DNA from 2 places in the Ruegeria sp. BG10 genome. Region 1 is predicted to be linked to the other one. Evidence: riboswitches for the same ligand, from Rfam matches in the RefSeq annotation. Region 1 holds a riboswitch; the other holds the start of a gene.
What was found. Region 1 has a riboswitch for cobalamin ahead of ACR0D8_RS19330 (hypothetical protein). Riboswitches for the same ligand answer to the same signal wherever they lie in the genome.
Positions count from the first base shown of each region.

Region 2: it holds a riboswitch for cobalamin, as region 1 does, so the genes downstream of both, ACR0D8_RS09435 (CbtB domain-containing protein) here and ACR0D8_RS19330 (hypothetical protein) in region 1, are expected to answer to the same signal.

Region 1 is NZ_JBQFTI010000006.1:147,881-152,792, forward strand. It holds gene ACR0D8_RS19315 (YbaB/EbfC family nucleoid-associated protein) at 22-366, opposite strand; gene ACR0D8_RS19320 (DNA polymerase III subunit gamma/tau) at 601-2,352, opposite strand; gene ACR0D8_RS19325 (protein-tyrosine phosphatase family protein) at 2,508-2,999, shown strand; gene ACR0D8_RS19330 (hypothetical protein) at 3,013-3,420, opposite strand; cobalamin riboswitch at 3,505-3,724, opposite strand; gene ACR0D8_RS19335 (alpha/beta hydrolase family protein) at 3,867-4,724, shown strand; gene rsgA (ribosome small subunit-dependent GTPase A) at 4,751-4,912, opposite strand, start outside.
Region 2 is NZ_JBQFTI010000001.1:1,902,378-1,907,289, forward strand. It holds gene ACR0D8_RS09420 (cobyrinic acid a,c-diamide synthase CobB) at 1-66, shown strand, start outside; gene cobA (uroporphyrinogen-III C-methyltransferase) at 63-791, shown strand; gene cobF (precorrin-6A synthase (deacetylating)) at 784-1,527, shown strand; cobalamin riboswitch at 1,571-1,777, shown strand; gene ACR0D8_RS09435 (CbtB domain-containing protein) at 1,814-1,984, shown strand; gene ACR0D8_RS09440 (CbtA family protein) at 1,989-2,687, shown strand; gene ACR0D8_RS09445 (hypothetical protein) at 2,755-3,249, shown strand; gene ACR0D8_RS09450 (DUF1636 family protein) at 3,246-3,581, opposite strand; gene ACR0D8_RS09455 (DUF302 domain-containing protein) at 3,732-4,190, shown strand; gene ACR0D8_RS09460 (thiamine pyrophosphate-binding protein) at 4,269-4,912, shown strand, end outside.

The sequences.
Region 1 (4,912 bases):
GTATTCCGTCAGGAGTGTCTATCAGAACGGCAGCTTGATGTCTGCGGGCAGGCCCATGCTTTCGGTCAGCTTGGCCATCTCTGCCTGAGAGCGCTCGGCCGCTTTGGTCTGCGCGTCCTTGATGGCGGCCAGGATCAGGTCCTCGACCACTTCCTTGTCGTCGCCGTTGAAGATCGACGGGTCGATGTCCAGACCTTTCAGTTCGCCTTTTGCGGTTGCGGTGGCCTTGACCAGCCCGGCACCGGATTCGCCGACAACCATGATGGTGTTCAGCTGTTCCTGCATATCCGTCATTTTGGTCTGCAAATCCTGCGCGGATTTCATCATCTTGGCCATGTCGCCCAGACCGCCGAGTCCTTTGAGCATCTTATTTCTCCTGCAAATCGGTTTGCCGCCTAAATACGGGCGGTGTCCACGCGGCACAAGGGGCCAGACTGCTCCCGCCTGTCGTCAAGGTCTTTGGCAACACCTTTCCTCCCGTTGGGCCCGGCAGCGCGGGCTTTGCCCGCGCTGCCGGGCCCAAGGCCGCTCAGGGGTATCGGCGTCAGCCGATGGCCCGTGGCGGGCGCGGGAGTGTTCCGGGATTTGGGCAGGCTGGCGTCAGTCTTCCTCGAACGGGTCCCATTCGTCTTCGACCTCGGGCAGCGCTTCGGTTTCGACCTTGGCGGCGCGTTGTTCCGGCGTTTCGATCCGCTTTATGCGGGCCTTGGGAAACTGTGTCAGTACGGCCTGCACCAGAGGGTGCGCTTCCGCCTGCGCCCTGAGCGCCAGATCGGCGGCATCCCGAACCTCGGCGATGGTCGCGGCCTCTCCGTCGGCGACGATTGACACGGCCCATCGGTTTCCTGTCCAACGCTGCAGCGCCGAACCCAGCCTTTGGGCCAGATCGGTCGGCGCGTTAACCGTCGGTGTAAATTCGATCCGCCCCGGCTGGTAGGAGACAAGGCGAACTCCGTTTTCAACCTCGACCAGCAGTTTGACGTCCCGGTTCGAACGGATCAGTTCGACGACGTGGTCAAATGTCGGATAGCGCGCCAGCGCGCTCTGAACCTCCTGCGCCAGCGCTGCTGTTGGTGCCCCGGCAGGCCCGCGCTGGGCTGGCATATAGGCGGCTGAAACCGTCTGCGTGGGGGCCTGCGTCGGCACTGCAATACCTCCGCCGGGCCCGCCGTTTGGCGCAGGCGGCGGCGTGTCCTGCAACCGTTTGATCAGTTCCTCGGGGCTGGGCAGATCGGCCACATGGGTCAGGCGAATGACCGCCATTTCAGCCGCCATCATGGCGTTGGGCGCGGCCGAGACCTCCTCAAGCGCCTTCAGCAACATCTGCCACATCCGGGTCAGAACGCGCATGGGAAGCGCCCCGGCCATCTGCTGACCGCGCGCGCGTTCGTCCGGCGAAACGGTCGGGTCTTCGGCGGCATCGGGCGTGATCTTCACCACGGACACCCAATGTGTGATCTCGGCCAGATCGCGCAGCACAGCCAGCGGATCCGCGCCTTCGGCATATTGCCCGCTCAGTTCCGTCAGGGCTCCGGCGGCGTCCCCGCGCAGGATCATGTCCATCAGGTCCAGCACCCGACCCCGATCCGCAAGTCCCAGCATCGCCCGCACCTGATCAGCGCTGGTTTCCCCGGCCCCGTGCGAGATCGCCTGATCCAGCAGCGAGGTTGCATCCCGCGCCGAGCCTTCCGCAGCGCGGGTGATCAGCGCCAAGGCGTCATCCGCGATCTGGGCGTTTTCCGCCGCGGCGATCTTGCTGAGCAATCCGATCATGTCTTCGGGTTCGATCCGGCGCAGGTCAAACCGCTGACACCGGGACAAAACCGTCACCGGAACCTTGCGGATTTCCGTTGTCGCGAAAATGAACTTCACATGTTCCGGCGGTTCTTCCAGGGTTTTGAGCAGCGCGTTGAACGCACTGGTCGACAGCATGTGAACTTCGTCGATGATGTAGATCTTGTAGCGCGCGCTGGCGGCGCGATAGCGGACACTGTCGATGATCTCGCGGATATCGTTCACACCGGTCCGGCTGGCGGCGTCCATCTCCATCACGTCGACATGGCGGCCCTCCATGATCGCCACGCAGTGCTCGCACTGCCCGCAGGGTTCGGTCGTGGGACCGCCTTCGCCATCGGGGCCGATGCAGTTCATGCCTTTGGCGATGATCCGCGCGGTGGTGGTCTTACCAGTGCCGCGAATGCCGGTCATGATGAAGGCCTGCGCGATCCGGTCCGCTTCGAACGCGTTTTTCAGCGTGCGCACCATTGCGTCCTGTCCCACCAGATCGGCAAAGGTTTCGGGGCGGTACTTGCGGGCGAGAACCTGATAGGCGGGGCTGGGCGTGTCGGTCATGTCTGCTCTGTCGGATTCGGTTCAGGGATGCAGCGTAGTGACCCCCGCCGCCCGCGTCCACAGCGCGCTTGCGAAATTCGGTTTGCAATGCGGCTTGCGCGTCATAGAAGTGCGGAAGTTGTTGAAAGAACGGTTTTCCGGAAAGGACGCGTCTTATGCCTCGGTTCGCTATCCATGCCTTGCCGGTGGAAAACGGATTGGTTGCGCTGACGCAGATGCCGGGGCGCGACGGAACCTATGCGCGCGATCTTGAGATGATCCGCGAATGGCGGCCCGATCTGGTGATCTCCATGACAACCGAACGCGAAATGGCGCAGGGCGGAGCCGGCGGATTTGGTCGGGACCTGCGGGACCAAGCGATAAGATGGGTGCATTTGCCGGTTGAAGATTTCGGTGCGCCGACATTGCGAACCCAGATGTTGTGGGAAGAGGTCGGCGCATCCGTCAAACAGATTCTGTCCCGCGGCGGCAGGGTTCTGGCGCATTGCCGCGGCGGATGCGGCCGGTCCGGCATGATTGCTTTGCGCATCATGGTCGAAATGGGCGAACCCCCCGAAACCGCATTGAAACGCCTGCGCGCCGTGCGGCCTTGTGCCGTCGAAACGGATGGCCAGTTGGACTGGGCCGCGCAGGCAGCCCTGCCTTGATTCCGGCCCGGCCTCAGAGCGCGATCTGCCCGGCGGTTTGGGCGACCGGTCGCGGTGCCAGTGCCGACACTTCGAGCATGGCGCAGGGCGGGTTGGCCATGAGTGCCGCAGGAAGCGCAGGAACTGCGGTGCCGAACATCATCTCGGCGTAGTCATCCAACGTTTCGATCGGGGTGTCGGCATCTGTGTCGCAGAACACCCTGATTTGTTTTGCCCGCGCCCGGAACCGGGCGTTGCAGCCTTGCGCGCAGTGGGTCAGTTCGCTGCTGCCTTCGATCTCAAAATCCGGCGTCGTCGCTGGTGCGGCACTTTCCATCGCTTGCGCAATGGCCCGGGCCATGCGGGCCAGCGCCGGGCAGGTCTGGCCGGTTCGCTGACACACGGTTGCGGTGTATTCGTGCGTTTTTGTCTTCCACATCATGTTGCGCCCTCCGCGCGTGGGACGGGGGGCGTGGGTCAGGAATGACAGCGTGCTGACGGCCTGTCCCGGACACCCCGCCCGAGTTTCGGTTTCGGTTCGATGGCAGGTCTCCTGACTTGCGGGTCATCGCTTTGCCGACCTTCCCAGCCTTTCGGCCAGTGGTGTTCCGGCATTGCTCACCGCTTACAGTTGCGGGGGCAGTCGCGGCCTTGGTCCGTACCGGTTGTCCGGGCAGAACCGCACCGTGTTCCCTTTTCATCCCGCCCCGTGACCGGGGACGAGAACCATCACGTCATCGCTAGCGGGTGCCGGCGGGTCGAGTCAAGCGGGCTGTGCCAGGGATCAGGCGGACGCAGGGTCATCCTTGATCGGTCTTGACTCGCCGGGGGAAAAGATGCCGACTGAATTTGCTGAACTGAACGGTTCAGATCGTGGATGAGGGCACCATGTTAGACAACTCGCAAGCTGTGTTGACCGAGGATTTTCAGTTTCCCGCTGGCCCGGCCATGCTGTCGGCGCGGTTGTACCTGCCGGTGGCCGAACCCAGTGTGGCGGTCGTCATCCATGGCGCGACGGGCGTGCCGCGGGACTATTACAAGCATTTTGCTCATTGGCTGGCGGCCGAACAGGGCATGGCCTGCCTGACCTACGATTACCGCGATTTTGGCCATTCGCTGCGCGGACCGTTGAACAAGGCGCAGGCAACGATGGCGGACTGGGCTTTGACCGACATGCCTGCCGCCCGGGCCGAGATGCGGCGCAGGTTCCCGGATGCGCAGCAATGGAGCATTGGTCATTCCGTTGGCGGGATGCTGGGGCCGGTTCAGCCGGATATTGACCAGATCGACCGCATGATCTGCGTCTGTTCCGGTGCGGTGACGGTTTCGGATCACCCCTGGCCCTATCGCGCGCTGGCAATGCTGTTTTGGTACGGTCACGTGCCGTTGGCGGTGAAGTATCTGGGCTACCTGCCCGGCAAGGCGGTGGGATTCGGGGCAGACCTGCCTGCCAGCGTCTATTGGCAATGGCGCAGGTGGTGCACCGCACCCACCAACTACCTGCCCGAGATTGGTGCGACCTTGCCCGAAGCCCGTTGGGCGCAATCGAACACGCCCGTTGATCTGTTCACCTTTGAGGATGACGATGTGGTTCCGCCCGAGGCTGTCTGGCGGCTGGCCGATCTCTATGGGCCGAATGCGCGCCGACACCAGTTGTCCCCAGCTGAATTCGGCCTGTCCGAAGTCGGTCACATCGGCGCTTTTGCCCGCCGCAGCGCAGCCGTCTGGCCGCAGCTGATCGAGTAGGGCGCCGGAACCCGGCGCCCCGAAGGTCAGAACCTTTTTCGGGATTTCCTGTCCTGCATCACGGACCGCACCATTTTCCCGAAAGCCTTGTCGCGCGCCCGGGATTGCGCCACGGTTTCCGAATTCCGCGCATCCTCGCGCCGCAACTTGCGCCACCGCTCCAGCCGTTGTTGATCAAGCGTTTCGGC
Region 2 (4,912 bases), on a different contig from region 1:
ACCGGATCGGTGCGCGGCAATGTCACCGGCACATTTTTTCACCTGATCGCCGAGGCCTCGGCATGAGCGGTTTCGTCTCGTTCATCGGTTCGGGCCCCGGTGACCCGGAATTGCTGACGCTCAAGGCCGTGGATCGGATGCAGAAGGCCGATGCGGTGCTGTTTGACGACCTCAGCAGCGGACCGATCCTGAGCCATGCGCGCGACGACGCCGATCTGGTGGGTGTGGGTAAGCGCGCCGGACGGCCCTCGCCCAAGCAGGACCACGTCAGCCGACTTTTGGTGGATTACGCCAGAACCGGTGCCCGCGTAGTTCGGTTGAAGTCCGGCGATGGCGGATTGTTCGGGCGGCTTGAGGAAGAACTGGTGGCCTTGCGCGCGGCCGACATCGCGTATGAGATCATCCCTGGCATCCCGTCGGCTGTGGCCGCAGCGGCTGCGGCGGGCATCCCGCTGACCCGCCGGCTGACAGCGCGGCGGGTGCAGTTCGTGACCGGCCATGATGTCAGCGGCAAACTGCCCGAAGACCTGAATCTGCCCGCTCTGGCAGATCCGGATGCGACGACCGTGGTATTCATGGGCAAACGCACGTTTCCTTTGCTGGTCGCGGCGCTGCACTCCCATGGCCTGCCGCTGGAGACGCCCGCGCTGATGGCCGAATCCGTCTCGACCCCCGATCAGACACTGCATCGCGCGACCGTTGGGGCGCTGTCAGACAAGCTGAGCGCCGAAGTCGGTACGGCCCCGGCCTTGATCCTCTACGGTCCGCTGGCAGAGTTTGACGATGTTTGACCTGACCCTGATCGGCATCGGCACCGGCAATCCCGACCACGTGACCTTTCAGGGCGCGAAAGCCATCCAGTCCGCGGATCTGATCCTGATCCCGCGCAAGGGCGAGAACAAAGCCGATCTGGCCGGGCTGCGGGAAAAGATCATTGCCGAGGTAACAGATACGCCGCCCAGGATCGAATATTTCGACATTCCCAAACGCCGCTCGGACGATGGCTATCTGCGCGGCGTGGACGAATGGCACGATGCGATTGCCCTGCGCTGGCAGGCGGCCATCGCGGACCACCCGCAGGCCCGTCATGTCGCCCTGCTGATCTGGGGCGACCCGTCGCTGTATGACAGTTCCCTTCGAATCGCGGCACGGCTGAAGCCGCAGCCCAAAACACGCGTGATCCCCGGCATTACCGCCCTGCAGGCGCTGACCGCGGCGCATGCGATTCCGATCAACGATCTAGGCGCGCCCTATATTGTCACGACAGGCCGCCGCATCCGCGACGAAGGCTGGCCGGTTGGCACCTCGAAAGTGGCTGTGATGCTGGATGGCGAATGCTCGTTTCAGAACCTGGACATGGCGGATTATGACATCTGGTGGGGCGCCTATGTGGGCATGCAGGAGGAAATCCTGATCCAAGGCCCGCTGGCCGAGGTCGCCGGACAGATTCTGGAAACCCGGGCGCGGTCGAGATCCGATCACGGATGGATCATGGATATCTATTTGCTGAAAAAGCGCGGGAACTGACCAAAAAGGTCGCAAATGACGATTGCGCCACCGCCGCCATAACGGCTAAATGGAAACGTCTGGTCCTGCCGGAGACATCCGGATGCTAAGAGGGAATTTGGTGCGGCTGCCCCGGCAGTCAAATCCAGAGCCGCCCCCGCGACTGTAAGCGGAGAGCCCCTGTTCAACCAGCCACTCCTGATTTCAGGGGGAAGGCGAACAGAGGCACCGACCCGCAAGCCAGGAGACCTGCCAGGCGAAAAACGAAACACCGGCCGTCGGGTGCGGCGGCAGAGGAGAACAAATGATGGCAACACAAACAAAAACAGCATCCGCCGCGCGCACAGGCTTCGTTCCGGTCATGTTCGCAGTGGTTCTGGGTCTGGGTATCATCACGCTGACCGGTCACGTTCAGGCCGCGGCGCTGCATGATGCGGCTCATGACGTGCGTCACGCGACCGGCTTCCCCTGCCACTGAGACCATGTTCAGTCGTATTCTGACCAGCGCGTTGTTCGCTGGTGCTGCAGCGGGGCTGATAGCCGCCTTGCTGCAGTTGGTCTTTGTGCAACCTGTTTTGCTGCACGCCGAGCTTTATGAGTCCGGTGAACTGGTGCATTTCGGGGCCGAGGCCGTTTCCGCCCATCCCGAATTGCCGGGTATGTTCTCGGAACTGACCCGTGACGCGCTGAGCGTCATCTTCACCATGCTGACCTATACCGGCTATGCGCTGGTGATGGTCGCGCTGATGTCGGTGGCCGAAGGTCAGGGACACAGGATTGATGGCCGCACCGGCGTTCTGTGGGGTCTGGCCGGGTTTATTGCATTCCATCTTGCCCCCGGTTTCACGCTTGCGCCCGAGGTACCCGGCGTAGCCGCGGCCGACGTCTATGCTCGGCAGGTCTGGTGGTTTGCAACCGTTGCAGCCGCGCTCGTCGCCCTTTGGCTGATCGCCTTTGGCGGCAACCTGATCAGCTACGCCATCGCCGCGGCCCTGCTGCTGGCCCCGCACCTGATCGGTGCGCCCGAACCGGAAGTTTTCACCGGGCCGGTCCCGACCGAGATCGGCGCCCTATTTGCCGCGCGTGCCTTTGGCATCGGTCTGGTGGCCTGGGTTCTGGTCGGTGCGTTTGCCGGGTATTTCTGGCAGAGCGAAGGCAAGCGCGTCGAAGCGACGGCCTGATTATCGAACATCAAAACACACCGGGTCCCGCCCGGTGTGTTTCTTTTTGTCTTCAAGGAAATGAAAGATGGCACGCTCACTTGCCCTTTTTGCAATCGGTCTGGTGTTCGGCGGTGGTGCCGGATTCGTTCTGGCCGCGGCCAACGGCGTCACTTTTGACGGCCACGATCATGGCGACCCCGCGCACCACGGCGGCGCACATGCCGAGGCTATGGCCCATGACCACTCGACCGCCGTTAACCTTGCGGCGGGGCCGGATGCGCCCAGCGTTGCGATTGCCCTGACGCAAGATCCGATGGCCGGGTGGAACCTTCACGTCATGCCGCAGAACTTCCGGTTCTCGCCGGAAAACGCGTCGACCGCCGACAAACCCGGCGAAGGCCACGCGCATGTTTACATCGACGGGGTGAAACTGGCCCGTCTCTACGGCAACTGGATGCACATTCCCGATCTGCCGAAGGGAGAGGTCGAGGTCTCAGTCTCGCTGAACGCCAACAGCCACAGCCCGCTGATGGTCGATAATGTGCCGGTCAGTTCGGCCGTAACCGTGCAGGTCGACTAAAGCGCCGGTATTCGCGCACGCAAACACATCCGAAGCCGCCCGCATGGCCGGGCGTCTTCGATCCAGCCGCCAGGGCTGTCCAGATAGGTTTTGCAGGTCGCTGCAATATCCTTCGCATCCGCAACGACATTGACCCCTGAGAACACGTAAGATGCCCGCTCTGCAGATTGCAGCGCCAGCGCGGTTGGTTCCGTGCAACTGCTGAAACAGGCGTGCTCGGCAACCTCTACGCGCTCCCCCAGTCCCGCCGCGTCCAGCGCGGAATGCACCGATTTGAGCTCGGCCGCGCGGTCACGCGTGCCGGCGCAACTGTTGCAGATCAATAGGCGCATCCGTTTCAAACCAAACCTCTTTTCTTGGCTCCGCCCCAGTACTGCGGCTTTCCGATGCCCGGTGCAATCCCGATTGCGCACAGGATTGTGAGTGCGCCGTGCGGCGGTTTCTGGCATCAATCGAACTGTGACATCAAGGGAGACACCATCATGCGCGCGCTCTGGGGCTTCATCTGTTTTCTGGCCCTGCCCGTCTGGGCGGACGAGCCGCTATCCGGATGGGCGGTTTTCCCATCTGACAAAAGCTATGAAGCTCTTGTGGCGGACACAAAAGCCGCCGTAAAGGAAAACGGGCTGATCGTGGTCACGCAGGCCGGGCCGACCAAGGCCGCCGCTGCGCGCGGCATCACCATTCCGGGAAATCTGGTGATCGGGGCCTTTAACAACGATTATGCGGTGCGCGTTCTAGAAACCTCGGTCAATGCCATGATCGAAGCACCGATCCGCTTTTACGTCACTGAAAACGACGACGGCACCGCAACCCTGTCATACAAGACCCCCAGCTTTGTGTTTGCGCCTTATACGGTAGAGGGCGGCGAACCCCTGCGCGATATTGCGGTAGAACTGGATGAAAGGTTTCAGGCCGTGGCGGAATCCGCAGTCAAATAGTCACACTGACGTGAACCAGCTTGCGTCCGGGCGCGTCCTCCGCAATCTCCTGTGCAACCATTGTTTCGGAGCATCATGATGCAGGACCTGTCCCCCCGCGCGGCTGACCTTCTGGCCCAACGACTTTACGAGGCCGGGTGCCGCCACGCCTTCGGCATGCCGGGCGGAGAGGTGCTGACGCTGGTCAATGCGCTGGAACAGGCCGGTATCACCTTTCATCTGACCAAGCACGAAAACGCCGCGGGTTTCATGGCCGAGGCCGTGCATCACCGCGACGGCGCGCCCGCCATCCTTGTGGCCACGCTGGGGCCCGGCGCGATGAACGGGATCAACGTGGTTGCCAATGCGTTGCAGGACCGGGTGCCGATGATCGTGCTGACCGGATGTGTCGATGCGGACGAGGCGCTGACCTACACCCATCAGGTTATGGATCATGCGCAGGTCTATCGCTCGATCACCAAGGGAACCTTCACATTGACGGCGCAGGGTGCGGATATCGTGGCGGACAAGGCCGTTTCACTGGCCAACCAGCCCCGCCCCGGCCCGGTTCATATCGACGTTCCGATTTCGGTTGCGGATACGCGGGTATCCGGTGTCAAACGCCGGCGCCGTTCCAAGGTTGCCGCCGTCGCGCCCGAGGGGAACTGCGTCGAAAAGGCCCGCCGCTGGGTGGCCGAGGCCGAGCGCCCGTTTGCAATCATCGGGCTGGACGTACTTTATGA